4 regions of the Virgibacillus byunsanensis genome follow, and region 3 is predicted to be linked to each of the others. Evidence: riboswitches for the same ligand, from Rfam matches in the RefSeq annotation. Region 3 holds a riboswitch; each other region holds the start of a gene.

Region 1 (4,289 bases), on a different contig from region 3:
TCTAAATAGACTCTCGTTCCTTCTGTTTCTCTAGCATTACGACTAACTGTGACAACAGAATCTAGTTTACCAGATTCGATTGCAAAGATAGCTGTAGCGATTTTAGTCAAACTAGCTGGGTACATTTGAGCAGTTGCATTTTTTTCATAGAGTGCTGTACCAGAATCGGAATCTATCATGATCGCCGCTTCACTATTTACCAGTGGCGGATTTGTGTCCGGTGAACTTAGGGCTTTTGGCACGAACATTATATTCAGAGCTAGGATTGTTGTAATGATTACTGTCATCTGTTTCACTATTTCACCTGCTTTGATAAAAATTAACTTAGCCGATATTATTCTAATTCAATTATAAATGAATTTTACCCCTAAAAAATATAGATGAATGAATTGTTAATTGCTTGTAACAGGTAAATTTAGGTATTTAATTATAATTTATTATTGTTCATTTTTTCGTCTCATTTTCTCCATAAAAAATGGATACTTTTATTCTATAATCACTATTGTAAAGGTAATAAATAAGAAATTAATTGGAGGGAATAATGATGAAAAAAAGTTTATTATTAACATTATTTTTAAGTTTAATTTTAGTACTTGCAGCGTGTGGCGGAGATGACAGTGGTGCTAACGCAGATACTAAAAAATCAGATAAAGATACTACAGAGCAAAGCGACGACAACAGTTCTTTAGAAGCTGAAGCTAACAACGAAGTTAACATCACAGCAACTAACTTTGATTTAGGCCAAGAAGAATATGTAGTACAATCTGGCGAGGAAGTTACCATAACACTTACAAATGAAGAAGGTCACCACGGTATTAGTATCGATGAATTTGATGTAAAAATCGATGGCGAAGGTCAAGCAACATTTACACCTGAAGAACCAGGGGAATATAAAATCTACTGTAACATCATGTGTGGAGAAGGACATGGCGAAATGGTAACTACATTGGTTGTTGTATAATTACGATAGATAAGAAAAGAGCTGCTCAACTAGGAACAGCTCTTTTTATATTATTAATATCCGTTCGATTAGTCCATTTATACCCTACACCCCATACCGTTTTAACATAATCATCAATTGGAAAGCCTGAATTCCTAATCTTCACCCTCATATTTTGTACATGTGAATCTACTGTTCTACCATCTGTGACTGAATTATAGCCCCATATCAAGTCAATTAATTGCTCTCTAGCAAATACTTGATTCGTATGCTTCATTAAGTGACCCATTATAGTAAATTCTTTAGGTGTTAACTTAATCGCCTTTTTATGGTAAGAACAAACATGTCGATCTTCATCCCATAGTAAACCATTTATTTCAATGTGATTATCGGTTTTTTTCCGGTGTGTCAATATCTCTATTCTAACTAACAATTCTTCTGCACTAAATGGCTTAATAATATAATCATCTGCACCTGATTGTAAGCCTTTAACAATTTTGTCTTGCTGTTCACATGCCGCTACAATCATTATAGGAATATCAGAAACGTCTTTGATTTTACTGCAAAACTTCGATATATTCACTTCCACCATCGTCAGGTCAAGTAAAACTATTTCAAAAATTTCTTCCCTTAACAGGGCTAAAACCTCATATTCTTCTTGAACCTGTTTACAAATGTGTTGCGGATTCAAATACAATGCAGATAAATCTTGTTTACGGTCTTCATTACTACTAATGAATAGTACTTTTTTCAATGAAGCCACCTCCAAATACATTGTTTCTAATTTCAGTATAAGAAGAGCTTACAATCATTTCCGTGACGCAGGTCACATTTTTTAAAGTAAAAATTTTAATATGCTTTACAATGTTTACTATCCTCGTTAAGATAGATGTAGGAAAACTGCATAAAGAATGTTGCACTAGGGGAGCTGTGAAACAACGGCTGAGAAGAACTGTTATGTTCTGACCCTTTGTACCCGAACTAGATAATACTAGCGTGGGGAAGTGCAGTCGTCGTATGGTATCTATACTTTTTAAGCAATCAAAACATACAACCAGACTGCATTCCCCACGGGATGCAGTCTTTTTATATTGAAAATTTTCCATAAAACAGGAGGAGTTTAGTATGACAGAACAAACTTGTGGAACTACAAACATTGCTGGAGTGAGCTTTTCGGTATACCCAATGTGTGACGGCTTTGTAGATATTATTAAAGATGCTTTAAAAGAGGTGGACACATCAAAGGTTTATATGAAAACAGACGATGTCACCACGACGGTTCGCGGAAAGCTCACACATGTATTTGATGTGACAAAAGCTACTTTCATGCATGCTGCCAAGACCGGTGAACATGTAGCATTTCAAGCAACCTACTCATTAGGGTGTCCTGGTGATTCCTCGGGTGATGCTTATATGGCAGAAGATGAACAGACCATTAATACAGAAAAAGTGAAAACAATGAAACAACCGGTAGGTGCAAAATTTTCGCTTTACCCGTTAGGTGGTGGAAATTATATGGATGTTATTTATGAACAAATCGAAGCAATGAAACAACATGTAACTGTTTCTTCTGCTCACTATTCGACTCGTCTAGATGGAGAAGCAGTTTCTATATTCGATGGACTAGAGCGTGTCTTTACAGCAACTGTTGAAGGAGGGTCCAGCCATACGGTTATGACCGTTTCCATTTCAGCAAATAGTCCATCACATAAAGGAGGTGTCTTCAATGAGTAATTGGCGCTTTAAAGAAATCGTTGTTATGGCTGCACTTGCAGTTGTTTTTGGTGTTGTATATTTAGCCTTTTTTCCAGTTGGTAATATCTTAGTTGGCTTCTTTGGTCCAATTGGTTACGATCTCATTTTTGGTATTTGGTTTATCGTTTCCATTATCGCTGCCTATATTATACGAAAACCTGGTGCAGCATTTTTATCCGAAACAATAGCAGCTATGGTCGAAGTCTTACTCGGAAGTGTAGTTGGACCGATGTTAATTATTGTTGGAATGATTCAGGGGATTGGTGCCGAGGCTGCATTTGCGGCAACAAGATGGAAAAATTACTCATTATGGGTATTAATGGGTGCCGGTGTTGGTGCCGCTATAACTAGTTTTGTTTACGGCTATTTCATAAGTGGATTTGCAGCATTAGATAGCGGCTATGTACTAGCGATGTTTATCGTTCGTATGGTAAGCGGTGCATTGATAGCAGGTCTATTAGGTAAAGCATTAAGTGATGGTTTAGCAAGGACAGGTGTCTTATCAAACTTTGCGTTAGGAAAAGAATACCGAAAGATGAAACGTTCAGCATGAATCCATTGATTAAAGTTGACCACCTCTATCTACATTTTGAGAATCAACAAAATAAGAACACCTTGTCAAATGTAAGTTTTCAATTGGAACATAACGAAAGTATGCTTATTCTTGGTCCCAGTGGGTGTGGAAAGAGTACATTAACATTTTGTCTAAACGGGCTTTATCCACGTGAATTAGATGGCGAAATGGGTGGGGATATCTTTATAAATGGTCGAAAAACAACAAACTACCGACCAGGTGAAATTAGCCAGTCTGTTGGAGTTGTTTTTCAGGATCCGGAAACACAGTTTTGTATGCTAACTGTTGAAGATGAGGTGGCATTCGGTTTAGAGAACATTTGTGTTCCCCACGAGGTGATGGATGAAAAGGTTGATGAAGCACTTCGTCTTGTTAATATGCTTTCCTATAAAAGATCAACCATAACTTCCCTTTCCGGAGGTCAAAAACAAAAGCTTGCCCTAGCATGTATTCTAGCTCTAGAGCCGTCACTTCTTATTTTAGATGAACCAACTGCAAACTTAGACCCTATTGCATCAAAGGACTTAATTTCAACTATCCATGCTTTAAAGAATAAAACTAATTGCGCGCTCATTATTATTGAACATCAGTTAGATGGTTGGGTTGAATTAGCTGATAGAAGTCTTCTATTAAATCGGGATGGTGAGGTTTTTTACGATGGTTCATTAAGACATGCAGTTGATTCGATGTTACCGCAAATAGAAGAACAAGGGGTTTGGCTTCCGAAAGTGACACAATATGTTTTAAACCAAAAGGGCTTTCCTAATCAGTTTATCCCTTTAACTATTCAGGAGTTTTTAGACCGCCCTTATCACCTCGATTCATCTGGTTGGGAAACAGTAAAAAATGTACGTCAAACAAATGATATTTTCATAGATGCTTCCACTATTTCATGGTCAAACAGACACCGTGATATTTTACGAGATGTTTCCTTACAAATATACAAGGGAGAATTCATCGCCATAATAGGCGCAAATGGAAGTGGAAAAACATCCCTTTCTCGTATATTAGCTGGTATTC
Region 2 (4,289 bases), on a different contig from region 3:
CCATCTAAATAAAAAGTACCCGTGTCAGGACGGTACAGACCACCGATCAAATGAAAAAGCGTGCTTTTCCCACTTCCGGATGGGCCAAGTAAAGAGACAAACTCTCCCTCTTTTATTGTAAATGAAACGTCATCCAAAACCTTCTTATTAGCAAATGATTTCGTTACCTGTTTGACTACCAGTTCACTCATCACTTATCCTCCTCTGTTGCACGCCATTTAATAAGCAACTTTTCCAATGTAATAATTAGTATAAAGAACAGCAAGCATAAGAACATAATAAAAAAGATAGCGACAAAAACACGATCGGTACGAAATGATGATTGTGCAAGTGTCATGTACACCCCAATGCCTTGATTCGCACCAAGCCATTCAGAAATTACAGCACCCATCACACTGTAGGTTGCTGAAATTTTCAAGCCGGAAAAAATCGCCGGCATGGCATGCGGTAGCTCTAGCTTACTAAAGATTTGCCGTTTGGATGCACCAGCCATCTGCATATAGTGCACCAAATCCGTACTTGTCTGTCGGAATCCATCCAATGCCGCTATTGAAATTGGGAAAAAGCAAACGAGGGTGATGACTAGTATTTTGGGTAGCACACCAAATCCGAACCAAATCACAAGTAATGGTGCGAGCACAATAATTGGAACGTTTTGCGATAGAATCAACAAGGGATAAAAAGCCTGCCGTACACTTGGTAGTAAATGAAGGATAACCGCAATCAAAATCCCACCACTGACACCACAGATAAAACCGATAATCGATAATTTTATGGTTGAAATGAAATGGTGTTGGAAGTTCCCCCAACTCGCTATCCCCTCTTGTGCTATTTCTGATGGGGCTGGTAGCAGCCATGTCGGGACTGAAAGCAAATTGCTGCTAATTTCCCATATGATAAGTAAAAGGATGATGACCGTTACCGGCCGCCATCCCTGTGCTAGCATTTTTTTCATACTATTAGGGTGCTTTGACTTCCAACGCACCCGCACCTCCATTCAACTTAGCTCCACTCTACTATCTAGAAAAACATACTTTTTAACGGTACTTCTCTGTCAATACATCCATTGATGCGCCATCTGGGTTATAGTAAATCTTCACCTGAGAAATTATACTCGAACTACCTCGTTCAACCATTTTCTGATTCATTTTTTCGATAACCGCCAAAAGCTCTGTTAACTCCCCTTCCATAGTCGTTTCAAGTGGATGTACTTCATACTTGATCCCAGCCTGTTGAATAACTTCAATCGCCGCATCCACATATGGAATGACATCTTCCCCATTCTTTGTCTTGGGAATAATTTGAATACTAACAAGTGCATTTGTCATATTATTTCTCCTCATTATTTTTCTGGTAAAAATTCATTCGTAAATGCTTGCGCTGCATCCAGTTCTTTTTCAAGTAACTCATTTTCATACATCCACTTCGAATAGTTTTCCCAAGTTTGTTGATCCTGGATACCCCATTGTTCGGCATCATCCTGATATTGAGGTGATAACCATGCTTGACTTGCTTCCACTAACTCAGCATCTAAATCCGGTACAGACTCTACTAAAATGGATGCAGCTTCTTCCGGACTCTCAATCGTATATTGATAACCTTTAGAAACAGCTGCCATAAAGGCTTCGACTGTATCTGGATTTTCATCGATCATGCTTTCATTCGTTGTGATAACTGGCGTATAATAGTCGAGATCGTCTGAATAATCGGTTAGATATTGCACGTTAAGCTCAACGTCACGTAATTCTGCTTCCACACCAGTCCATCCATAATAGATCCAAGCAAAGTCAACATCACGTTCGACTGCCGTAAAAAAATCAGTATTTCCCATATTTATAATATTTACATCATTAACATCCGCGCTTTCTTGTTTCATTAAAGAATCAATAACCGCTGCTTCAACTGGGGCACCCCAACCTCCGTAGGTTTTCCCAGCATAATCAGCTGGTGAGGTAATACCTTTATCTACAGGAGAAGCAAACCCAGACGTATTATGTTGAATGATTGCTGCAATGGAGACAATCGGTATATCCTGAATACGTGCTTCTGTGATAGATTCTTGTGCACTAATCCCAAACTCTGCTTGCCCAGATGCCACTACCTGATCAGCACCGGATTCACCAGGTAACGTAATGTCCACCTTTAAGCCTTCCTGTTTAAAATATTCTTCTGCCTGTGCAACATATAACCCTGTGTGGTTCGTATTTGGTGTCCAATCCAATACCAATGTCACTTTTTCTAACTCTTCTTCCTCCTGTGCATTAGAATTATCACCACTAGTTTCTTGATCATTTACACAACCAGCTAGCACGATAACTAACATAACGATGAAAAATAATATTCGTTTCAATTAAATCCCCCTACTTTCTTATTTTATTTAATGGTTCGCTAGAGGAACATACTGCTTAGCGCACGTAAAATATGCCCCAGGCTAAGCCTAGAGCACATATATAGTCACATTCACATTATATATGTTCCCTACGCTGGTTTAAACCAGATCAGGTTCCAAGGGTCTGCATCTCACGGATACCATCTCAACCAGCAACACTGGTCCCCCTACATTCAATACTATTAAACTAATAATACAGTATTAACTTTGACACAGATAGTGCTAAAATTCAAGTGTTTAATGAGAATAAGCGCTCCCAAATATAGTTGACTTTGTTTTTTCATATGATATGCTGAACAGATAATTTCATTAATCGTTTCCGCTAGGGGAGCCTGTTAAAGGCTGAGACTATAAAACCCTTAGAACCTGATCTGGCCAATACCAGCGGAGGGAAGTGGAAAGTCACTTAACCATTCATCCAATCTGTCCATCTCTTTAGATAGCGATAGAATCATAGGATTAATTTATTAACCTTAAAATAGATGAATTTATCTTTAAGTACTTTTCTTTCCTCCTCAATCAGTCGGAAACAAACTAAAGAGGAGGTATTTTGTATGCAATTTACAGACACACTACGAGAGGTAACCAAAAACAGTTGGGAACAAAGCTTAAACCATCCTTTTGTTGTAGGTATGGTAAAAGGAGATTTACCACTGGAAACATTCAAGTATTTTATTCTTCAGGATATTTACTATTTAAAGCATTTTGGAAAAGTACATGCCCTGGCAGCAGCGCAGACAGAAGACTTCCAGATTACTGCCATGCTTGCTGAAAAAGCGAAACTTACAGCAGAGGCAGAACTGACTGTCCATAAAGAACATGCAACTATCTTGAACATTACAGACGAAGAAATAAAGCAGTTCAAACCAGCACCAACTGCATATGCCTATACAGCTCACTTATACCGGGCAGCCCTTTCAGGCAGCCTGGGGCAGACGATTGCTGCACTACTTCCATGCTACTGGCTGTATGCAGATATTGGCAAAACATATCAGGATGCAAAACCAACAGAAAAAATCTACCAAAATTGGATTAGTATGTATGCCAGTGAGTGGTTTCATACATCCACCCAGGATCAAATCGACCTGTTGAATAACATAGCAAAAGATGCGAGTGAACAGGAAAAAGAAAAAATGAAAGAACAATTTATTATTGCAAAAGAGTACGAGCTTGCTTTCTGGGAGATGGCGTACACAAGAGAAGTATGGATGTCAGAACGAAAAAGTAGTACTGGAGTTCCAAGAAAATAATAAAATAAAAATTATAACTTATGCAGTCGACAAGTTTTAAACTTTTCTACCTGCTTAGTAATGCTTGTTGCCATGTTTTTAATGGCGAAAGTCCTATTTTTACTTACTTTTTTAACCTTTAAGCTTTTATATATTTTAAAAGTGCCAAAAACCCACTATCCAAAAGAATAGTGGGTTTTTTGGCAAATTATGCTACTTTAGTGTTATCCTTATCTCCATTGGCGCTGGTTTTCCATCCAATGGTGAATAATGCTGCCAGGATAATTAAGATCAAAGCAGATACAAGCATGTTTGATTCAATTAAGTTGATCAAGTTTCCAAGTACAATACCGACTGCACCAAAGTCTGCATCACCAAACGTTGTACCTTCAAAGCCTAATGACCCTAAGACCGGTAACAGTAATGCAGGTAAAAAGCTAAATAGAACACCATTGGCCATTGCACCAAAGATTGCACCTTTACGGCCTCCGGTTGCATTACCAAACACACCAGCTGCTGCACCTGTGAAAAAGTGAGGAACTAACCCTGGCACTATAACTTAAGGCCAAGAATAGGTAGGAAGAACATACTAATCAATCCGGCAATAAAGCTAAATAGAAAGCCAATTATCACCGCATTTCCAGCAGACGGAATCTAGCTAAAATTATGTT
Region 3 (4,289 bases):
AATGGTTGCGGCAAGTCAACACTCATGAAATTATTATCAGGAGCTGAGAAGCCGACTAGCGGGACTGTCCAAATCAAAGGGAAGTTGCTCAAAAAGTACAAAACAAAGGATCTAGCAAAAATTCTTGCTGTTCTTCAACAAGAAGGGATTCCCCCAGTTGGTTTTACTGTTCGAGAAATGATCGAGATGGGTCGATATCCTTATCAAAATTGGCTTGGCGATGAAGTTAATATGGAAGCGAACTGGGAATACGATATTGCTTATGAGATAATGGAAAGATTACACATAGATCACCTTGAAAATGAGGTTATTAATCACCTGAGTGGTGGAGAAAAGCAGCGAATTGCCTTAGGACAGGTATTGGCTCAGGAACCAGAAATACTTATGCTAGATGAACCTACGACCTATCTTGATATCGGTCATCAGCTGCAAATGATGGAATTGATTAGGAAATGGCAAAAAAAAAGTCAACATACAGTAGTCGTGATTCTACATGACCTTAACCTTGCTTCTATGTATTGCACCAGACTTATCCTGATGAAGGATGGCAGGATTCAAAAGATAGGTTCACCAGAAGAGGTAGTTCAAGAAAGAATCATCAAAACTGTCTATGGAACACAGCCAATCGTCATAGAGCATCCAAGACAGTTGATGGCACCGCAGATTATTCTTGATAGATTGTAGTTTATCATTCAAGAGGCATTATTTACGGCATTTTCCACTTATTCAATAGGATGAATAAGTGGGCCTAGTTTGAAATATTTTGATGTTCCCATCTAATTTTGCATACTACCATCAAATAAATTGTGTGACTAACTAATTTATTTTAATAAAAGGGGGAATAATAAATGAAAGAAAGAGTTGTTGTTTCGTGGAGTGGTGGAAAGGACAGTTCATTAGCACTCTATTATCTTTTAAAAGATAAACGGTACACAGTGGATTCTTTGCTTACAACTGTAACAGAAGGATATGAACGGATTAGTGTCCATGGTGTGCGGGAAAAATTATTAGAGGAACAAGCCGAAAGTCTTGGAATTCCACTTCGAAAAATGTACATTCCACAACAAAGTTCACATCCCATTTACAAGGAAAGGATGAATGAACAATTAAAACAAATTAAAGAAGATGGAATAAACACTGTCATGTTCGGTGATATATTCTTAGAAGATGTTCGTTCGTACCGAGAAGAGCTGATTCATAATCAAAAATTAAAAGCAATATTCCCACTATGGGGGCGACCAACAAATGAGTTAATTCAGGAATTTATTTCGCTCGGATTCAAGACAGTGACTACCTGTATCGATACCGAAACGCTGACAGATAAGTTTCTAGGTCGCCATATAAACGCTTCATTTTTAAAGGAATTACCAGAAAATGTGGATAAGTGCGGTGAAAATGGTGAATTCCACACCTTTACCTATGCAGGGCCAATATTCACCAAGCCAATCCACCTTTGTATAGGAGAAAAAGTCAACAAAGGGAGATTCCATTTTTGTGAACTAGTGTAAGATTCATTCTCAATAAATAGAATATTATTCACTAGGGGAGCCATACGGCTGAGAGAAGGGAAGCGCGTTTCCTTTCACCCTCTGAACCTGCTCTGGTTAATACCAGCGAAGGGAAGTGATGTTGTTTAACCTTAATCTTTAACGGTTATTGGAAAAACAGGATCCCTTCAATGTGATCCTGTTTTTTAAAATTATCTTAACAAATGGAAACTGGGTTATGAGTCAGGATGTTATTTAAATAGAAAATGGTGGGTTTTACAGGAGAGAATTTATTAGGAATTTCAAAGAATAATATGTACCAAATTTTAGTCCGAAAGTTTTTATGTGTATTTAGTTACTGTCTTGTTTTATGTTAGAATGATATCGATTGTTAAAATTATCTATTTTTCAGAAAGCTGATCATTAGAAAAGAGGTCATCATGAATGAAAGAAACATGGTATTTTATTGACTCAGGTTATTGTACCCCCGCCTTTAATATGGCTATGGATGAAATCCTGCTTGATTGGCATAGTGAAGGAAAAATACCGCCAGTCTTACGATTTTACGGATGGAAACCCGCCGGTATTTCCGTCGGTTATTTCCAAAAAGTAAGTGGAAAGATTGATGTTAAAAGCGTCGAAAAGCACGGAATTGAACTTGTACGTCGACAGACGGGTGGTCGCGCCGTTCTCCATGACCAAGAGCTTACATACAGTGTGCTCGTTTCTGAGGATCATCCAAGAATGCCAAGTTCAATTAAAGAAGCTTATATGGTTATTTCGAAAGGCTTGCTAGAAGGGTTTAATGAACTTGGAATTCATGCAGATTTTTCAATTCCAAAAGGAAAACAGACGAACGACTCGGCTGTCTGCTTTGAAGAACCTTCCTGGTATGAGTTAGTTATTGAGGGTAAAAAAGCTGCAGGTAGCGCTCAAACTCGAAAAAAAGGCATTATCCTCCAGCACGGTTCTGTTCCGTTGGATGTGGATGAAATAAAATTATTTGATTTGTTTATCTACCCAAATGAGCGGGTCAAAGAGCGGACCAGACGAGCTTTTGGTGACAAAGCAGTCACGATTAACAGAGTGTCAAAACAGCCGTATACCTTTGATGATGTAAAAACCGCTTTCAAAAAAGGATTTGAAAGAGGATTGAATATTGAATTGGAACCGTTCAGACTCTCAGAGGAACAAATGTCAGAAGTAACTGATTTAGCAGAAACCAAGTACAGAAACGCAAAATGGAACTATTCTCGATAATTAAAGGAGTTTTGTGCAGATGGCTAAAAATTATGAGCACGTAAGGAAACCCGAATGGTTGAAAGTAAAACTTAATACAAATAAGTCCTACAACCGTTTGAAAAAATTAATGCGAGAAAAAAACTTAAACACAGTTTGTGAAGAAGCAAAATGTCCAAACATTCATGAATGTTGGAGTGAACGTAAAACAGCAACATTTATGATTCTTGGGGATACATGTACACGTGGCTGTCGCTTTTGCGCTGTTAAAACCGGACTACCAAACGAACTTGACTGGGGCGAGCCAGAACGTGTAGCGGAATCCGTAGAAATTATGGAATTGAAGCACGCCGTGGTGACTGCTGTGGCACGGGATGATTTAAAAGATGGGGGAGCTGGAGTATTTGCTGAAACAGTAAGGGCTATCCGTCGGAAAATGCCAGGTACAACAGTAGAAATCCTTCCTTCTGATATGAAAGGCGATTACGAAAGTCTGCATACACTAATGGACAGCGGACCGGATATTTTTAACCACAATGTGGAAACCGTCCGTCGCCTGACAAAAAAAGTACGTGCAATCGCCATGTATGATCGTTCACTACAATTACTCGAGCGTGTCAAAGAAATAGCACCAAATACGCCAACAAAATCAAGTATCATGGTTGGTCTTGGAGAGACAAAAGAAGAAATTATTGAAACAATGGATGATTTAAGGGCTCATCATGTTGACATTATGTCGATTGGTCAGTATCTGCAGCCAACAAAAAAACATCTGAATGTCGAACGTTATTATCACCCGGATGAATTTGCTGAACTAAAAGAAATTGCCTTATCTAAAGGCTTCACACATTGTGAATCAGGCCCGATGGTCCGCTCTTCATACCATGCTGATGAACAGGTAAATGCCACTTCCGCCCAGCGCCGGATCAAATATATGAAAGGATATGAATCCCAGGGTGATAAATTAGGGAGTTTTGATTTTTAATTCACCGCAGTTGACTGAAAATGTAGATAGGTGTATATTATGGTTTAAGTTAAAATTTAATATCAATACTTTCTTATCCAGAGAGGTGGAGGGACTGGCCCCATGAAACCTCGGCAGCAGGCTTTTTAAGTACTGTGCTAATTCCAGCAAGCGTATGCTTGGGAGATAAGAAGAGTGGACATTGCTTAGTTACCCCTCTTCTTTTCCAATGAAGAGGGGTTTTTGATTTTACACAAAACTAATATTTGATAATGGCTATCAGGAAACTGGTAAACTCTTCTTTATACAAGCAGTGGTTTTACATTTTGAAAGATAATTTCAAGCAAGGTACAAAGAATTTAAGAGGGAGGAAAATTGTATGAAACGCAGTTTGGAAGAAAGACTAAAAGACGGAACAGTTATTGCAGGAGAAGGTTATTTATTTGAATTAGAACGCAGGGGGTATTTGCAAGCAGGTACTTTTGTACCAGAGGTAGCATTGGATAATCCCGAAGCACTTAAACAAACGTATCGTGATTACATGAATGCAGGATCAGATGTGGTACTGGCTTTTACATACAATGCCCACAGAGAAAAAA
Region 4 (4,289 bases), on a different contig from region 3:
TCCCAGTACAAATAATATCTGTTTTTCCTGTGACAACAGCTGTTGTTTGATAAGTTTCAGCTACTTTATAAGCGATCTCTTCACCATTGCCATCTCCAAGGGATTCAACGCCCTTCGTCTCCCATGGAATTTGTACGAGATGAGCTAGTTCACCAGCATTCCCTTTAATAACTGTTGGCTGTACTTTATTTAAAATTTGGTTAACAGCAGATGTACGAAAGGCTGTAGCAGCTACGCCAACCGGATCAAGCACCACTGGTATTCCTTTACGATTAGCAGACTTACCCGCAGTAATCATTGCTCGAAGTTCCTGTTGAGTTAATGTACCAATATTAATAAGTACGCCATCTGCAAGTTTTGCTATATCTTTAGCTTCTTCCTCAGCTTTAGCCATAATTGGGAGGCCACCAAATGACAACAGCCCATTAGCAGTAAAATTCATTACTACTTGATTTGTAAGATGGTGGATTAAAGGGCTTGTTTCTCTTACACTATTAACGACTTTTTTATTCACTTTGTCACTCCTTCTATACGTGTTGCCCAATGATTTGTCGGGCCATTTCCTTTCCCGAGTGAAAACGAATGACGGATAGCGGCCGTTACGAAGTACTTTGCTTTTTCAACAGCTGCTGTTAAAGGAAATCCGAGACTTAAGAAAGCTGTGATCGCTGCTGAATACGTACATCCAGTACCGTGCGTGTTATTTGTATCGATACGCTCGGATGAAAAGGTGTGCATCTTATTGCCGTCATATAAAAAGTCGATCGCTTCCCCTTTCATATGCCCACCTTTAACCAGTGCAGCACCAGCTCCGTGCTTATGCACAATTTGTTCAGCAGCTGATTTCATATCCTCTACTGAGTCAATTTTTTCTCCAGTAATATCAGCTGCCTCGGGTATATTAGGTGTTACTATAGATGTCAGTGGTAAAAGATGTTCACGTAGAAAGTGGCGAGCTTCTTTTGCAATTAAAGGATCTCCACTTGTAGCAACCATGACAGGATCCATTACATAGGGAACGTCCAGTTCAGAGGTTTTTTCTGAAATGACACGCATCATATCCACATTGGCTATCATCCCTGTTTTAAAAGCATGAAATGAAATGTCATTTAAAATGGACTCAAACTGCTGTTTTACCATACTTACAGGTAGGTGATGAACGTCTTGAACACCTGTTGTATTTTGTGCAACGATTGAAGTAATAACTGACATGCCATAGGTTTTTAACTCTTGAAACGTTTTTAAATCAGCTTGTATGCCAGCACCACCACTAGGGTCAGTGCCAGCTATGGTTAGTGCAGAAGGGATCTGTCTCATTTTTTTACCACCTTTTCTTTTGAGGGCCATTCCTCACAGGTGAAGGACATTTCCCAGAAGTTCAATTCCAGTTGACAGCTTTTGCGAAATGCGTCTTGCATTTTTTCTTGTTCACTCGTGGATGCATGTGCTGCAATTGCATCTAAGCGATTTCGCATTTCCATTGTTGTGGCGGCCACTCGATCATCTGCATAAAAGCTAATCCATCGATAGAAAGGATGATCCTTTGCTGGGTTATACTTCCTCATTAATTCTTGACCGATTTCTAAATAAGTCCATGGACAAGGTAATAATGCACTTAAAATTTCACCCAGACCGCCCATTTGTGCATGATACATCATATGTTTAATGTAATGATCAGCTGTTGGTGGGAGTGCGTGACCTTGAAGTTCCTCATAACCAACACCTATATGATCACAAAAGTTATGGTGGGGGTGCACTTCACTGTTTAAAATAAATTCAATTCGGTCATGGAAATACTGGATATCATCTCGTTTTTGTGATTTTGCAAGTGCAATGCCATAAATTTGCATAAATGCATTGAGATATTCGAAATCCGCTTTTATATAATGGGCAATTGCTTCTTTTGGAACATGCCCTTCTCCAATTCCTTTTATAAATGGATGTTCAAAAATAAGCTGAAAAATGTCGTCATTTTCTTTTCTTAATTGGTTAGTGAAAGTCATTTGAAAAGCCTCCTTAAAAGTTTAGGAAGCTACTAGGGGATAAATAAGTAGATTTATAGAGGATTTATAATTGAATTCCTCGACTACTTCTCTGCGCTAATTACCTAGATCATGTTCCGAGCGGCAAAGGATAATTCCTTATCTCAGCCCTAGTAGATTTCCTATATTATACGTTACGTATTAATTGTTCCTGTCTAACTCTTGAAACGATAAACAAACCAATAAAAGCGCCTGTAATGCTACTAATGAGAAACGATGGTATAAAGAATAATGCACCAAATGAGCTACCCATTAAGACTTTGGCAAAAGGTACGGAGAATAGCGCACCAATAATACCAGTACCGATTGTCTCGCCAACAGCAGCCCAATACTTTTTACCTAGTTTAAGGTAAAGATATCCAGCCAGAAAAGCACCGATCATACCTCCTGGAAACGCCAATAACGTACCCAGACCAAGCATGTTACGTAAAAGGCCAATCATAAATGCAATAATTACTGCTGGACCAGGTCCGAGTGTTACTGCGGCCATAACATTTACTGCATGTTGGACTGGATAGGCTTTCGCAACACCTGCTGGAAACCAGAGTAACTGCGCACCTAAGGTACCAATCGCAACAAAAACGGCCATTGTAGTTAATAAACGTGTTCGATTCATATATTTCCTCCTTTCCTTTGGGGCGGAAAGCAAAAAAGCCAGATCCTTATAGGACCTGACTTGGAATAATCGAAATAGAATAGACATATCGTCTGACTACTTCCCTCCGCTGGTATTAACCAGATCAGGTCCATAAGAGTCAGAAAACAATACGTGTTTCCTCTCAGCCCACGATTCTTGGGCACCCCTAGTAGTATCTTTATAAAATATTTACTTATTAATTAAGAATAACAAATCATTGTTAATTTGTCAGTATAATTTTCTTTTAAGGTTTTTTTAGTAGATAAGAAAGTATAAAACTTTCTTATCTACATAAGTTCAACTAAGGCTTTCGCCATTAAGGCTTGGCGATAAGCCAAGTTTTCTAAATTTAACTGACACATAAACGTTACTGTAACGTCTAATGTAGTGAGAATGTGCAAATAGTAACCAGAGGCAATTAGACATGTCTAGAAAAGAATTAGTTTCCGAGTGGTAGAGGGGAGAGGAAACGTTTATGTCTTGAATTCAATAGCTTCTTGAATTAAGGAAATGAATTTTTCGGTTTGAATATCTTCTAGTTTTTTCACCCGGATATGGCGCATTTTTTTACCTGTTCCTTCAAGTAAATTGTCTTTGTCTTCAAGAGTTGCTCCAAAATAGAATCCTAAATTAACATGACTTTTGGCAGTTTGGAGATAACAAACTAGACCATTTTCGATATAACATGGCTTTCCCCATTTGATTTCTTCTGTAATAGTATCGGATGCTTCAAAGATAATTTTTCTAAGGGTATTCGTAAGTTCTTTCGTATGATCTGGTAATGTTTCAATGAATTGGTTAACTTCTTTGTTCTTAACTGGATTCATCAATAGACACTCCTTATATCTGTAGTGAAAGGTCGTGATGAGGTGGAAACGTATGACAACAGTTTAACAGATAATATTTTATATTGGGTAGTTAATAGAATAAATCCGAATGCGAATCGACTTTTCGATTGAAAGGAAGTACTTCCTCAGACGCTGCTGCATAATAACTCGCTTCGAATAAATCAAAATGTGTAACAAGTTGTGTTACGTCAATTCGATAATAAGGAATGGTTGCAACAAGATTTAGCGATACACGAAGCGGAAAGTTTACATAAGGCGACAAATGCAATGTTGAAGTTGCTGATAGGTTTTTACAAGCATACGTTCATGAGATAGGAGAAGCCTTCCACTATGATACCCACTGGGATCTCCTGGACTTGATCGATATACTTTTTGGATCACCGAAAGTGTACCAGAGATGGGTAGGTTTAGGTGTGACAGGGTTAACGGATTCGTTGATGGAGGAACGCTTGGATAGGTATGTTCGAAGTAGTTTTGGGGTAGTTATTATAATACTACATTATTGCCTCAATTTTCCTTTAAACAAACGTTTATCCAATTTAATTTCTACAGGATCTCATATAATAAAATGACTTAAATTTTTTACAATTTTTAAGAAAGAAAAACGTTGGCACATCTAGGCGTGCCTTATTTTTCTAAGAAATGGGGGAATTTGATGAAACTTTACCTAGATCCAGGTCATGGTGGGGCCGACCCAGGTGCTCAAGGTAATGGGTTAAATGAAAAAGAAATTGTACTAGATATTGCTAGTAGAATTCGAAC

The links. A riboswitch is a leader RNA that binds a small molecule or an ion and turns the genes downstream of it on or off. The one in region 3 is predicted to bind thiamine pyrophosphate.
Region 1: it holds a riboswitch for thiamine pyrophosphate, as region 3 does, so the genes downstream of both, ACFQ3N_RS07405 (YkoF family thiamine/hydroxymethylpyrimidine-binding protein) here and ACFQ3N_RS05320 (lipoate--protein ligase family protein) in region 3, are expected to answer to the same signal.
Region 2: it holds a riboswitch for thiamine pyrophosphate, as region 3 does, so the genes downstream of both, ACFQ3N_RS02305 (ABC transporter substrate-binding protein) here and ACFQ3N_RS05320 (lipoate--protein ligase family protein) in region 3, are expected to answer to the same signal.
Region 4: it holds a riboswitch for thiamine pyrophosphate, as region 3 does, so the genes downstream of both, thiW (energy coupling factor transporter S component ThiW) here and ACFQ3N_RS05320 (lipoate--protein ligase family protein) in region 3, are expected to answer to the same signal.

What each region holds. Positions count from the first base shown of each region.
Region 1 is NZ_JBHTKJ010000016.1:22,577-26,865, reverse strand. It holds gene ACFQ3N_RS07420 (D-alanyl-D-alanine carboxypeptidase family protein) at 1-287, opposite strand, end outside; gene ACFQ3N_RS07415 (cytochrome C oxidase subunit II) at 545-961, shown strand; gene ACFQ3N_RS07410 (response regulator transcription factor) at 987-1,703, opposite strand; TPP riboswitch at 1,852-1,960, shown strand; gene ACFQ3N_RS07405 (YkoF family thiamine/hydroxymethylpyrimidine-binding protein) at 2,066-2,674, shown strand; gene ACFQ3N_RS07400 (ECF transporter S component) at 2,667-3,248, shown strand; gene ACFQ3N_RS07395 (ABC transporter ATP-binding protein) at 3,245-4,289, shown strand, end outside.
Region 2 is NZ_JBHTKJ010000007.1:126,140-130,428, reverse strand. It holds gene ACFQ3N_RS02320 (ABC transporter ATP-binding protein) at 1-191, opposite strand, end outside; gene ACFQ3N_RS02315 (ABC transporter permease) at 191-955, opposite strand; gene ACFQ3N_RS02310 (thiamine-binding protein) at 1,038-1,328, opposite strand; gene ACFQ3N_RS02305 (ABC transporter substrate-binding protein) at 1,343-2,350, opposite strand; TPP riboswitch at 2,459-2,568, opposite strand; TPP riboswitch at 2,704-2,799, shown strand; gene tenA (thiaminase II) at 2,944-3,639, shown strand; partial or broken gene ACFQ3N_RS02295 (PTS transporter subunit IIC) at 3,827-4,289, opposite strand, start outside.
Region 3 is NZ_JBHTKJ010000012.1:20,617-24,905, reverse strand. It holds gene ACFQ3N_RS05330 (ABC transporter ATP-binding protein) at 1-684, shown strand, start outside; gene ACFQ3N_RS05325 (Dph6-related ATP pyrophosphatase) at 849-1,508, shown strand; TPP riboswitch at 1,532-1,639, shown strand; gene ACFQ3N_RS05320 (lipoate--protein ligase family protein) at 1,932-2,747, shown strand; gene lipA (lipoyl synthase) at 2,767-3,711, shown strand; SAM riboswitch class I at 3,782-3,883, shown strand; gene ACFQ3N_RS05310 (homocysteine S-methyltransferase family protein) at 4,070-4,289, shown strand, end outside.
Region 4 is NZ_JBHTKJ010000072.1:10,396-14,684, reverse strand. It holds gene thiM (hydroxyethylthiazole kinase) at 1-514, opposite strand, end outside; gene thiD (bifunctional hydroxymethylpyrimidine kinase/phosphomethylpyrimidine kinase) at 511-1,317, opposite strand; gene tenA (thiaminase II) at 1,314-2,003, opposite strand; gene thiW (energy coupling factor transporter S component ThiW) at 2,170-2,658, opposite strand; TPP riboswitch at 2,743-2,857, opposite strand; gene ACFQ3N_RS18605 (DUF1801 domain-containing protein) at 3,153-3,506, opposite strand; gene ACFQ3N_RS18600 (hypothetical protein) at 3,598-3,789, opposite strand; gene ACFQ3N_RS18595 (N-acetylmuramoyl-L-alanine amidase) at 4,183-4,289, shown strand, end outside.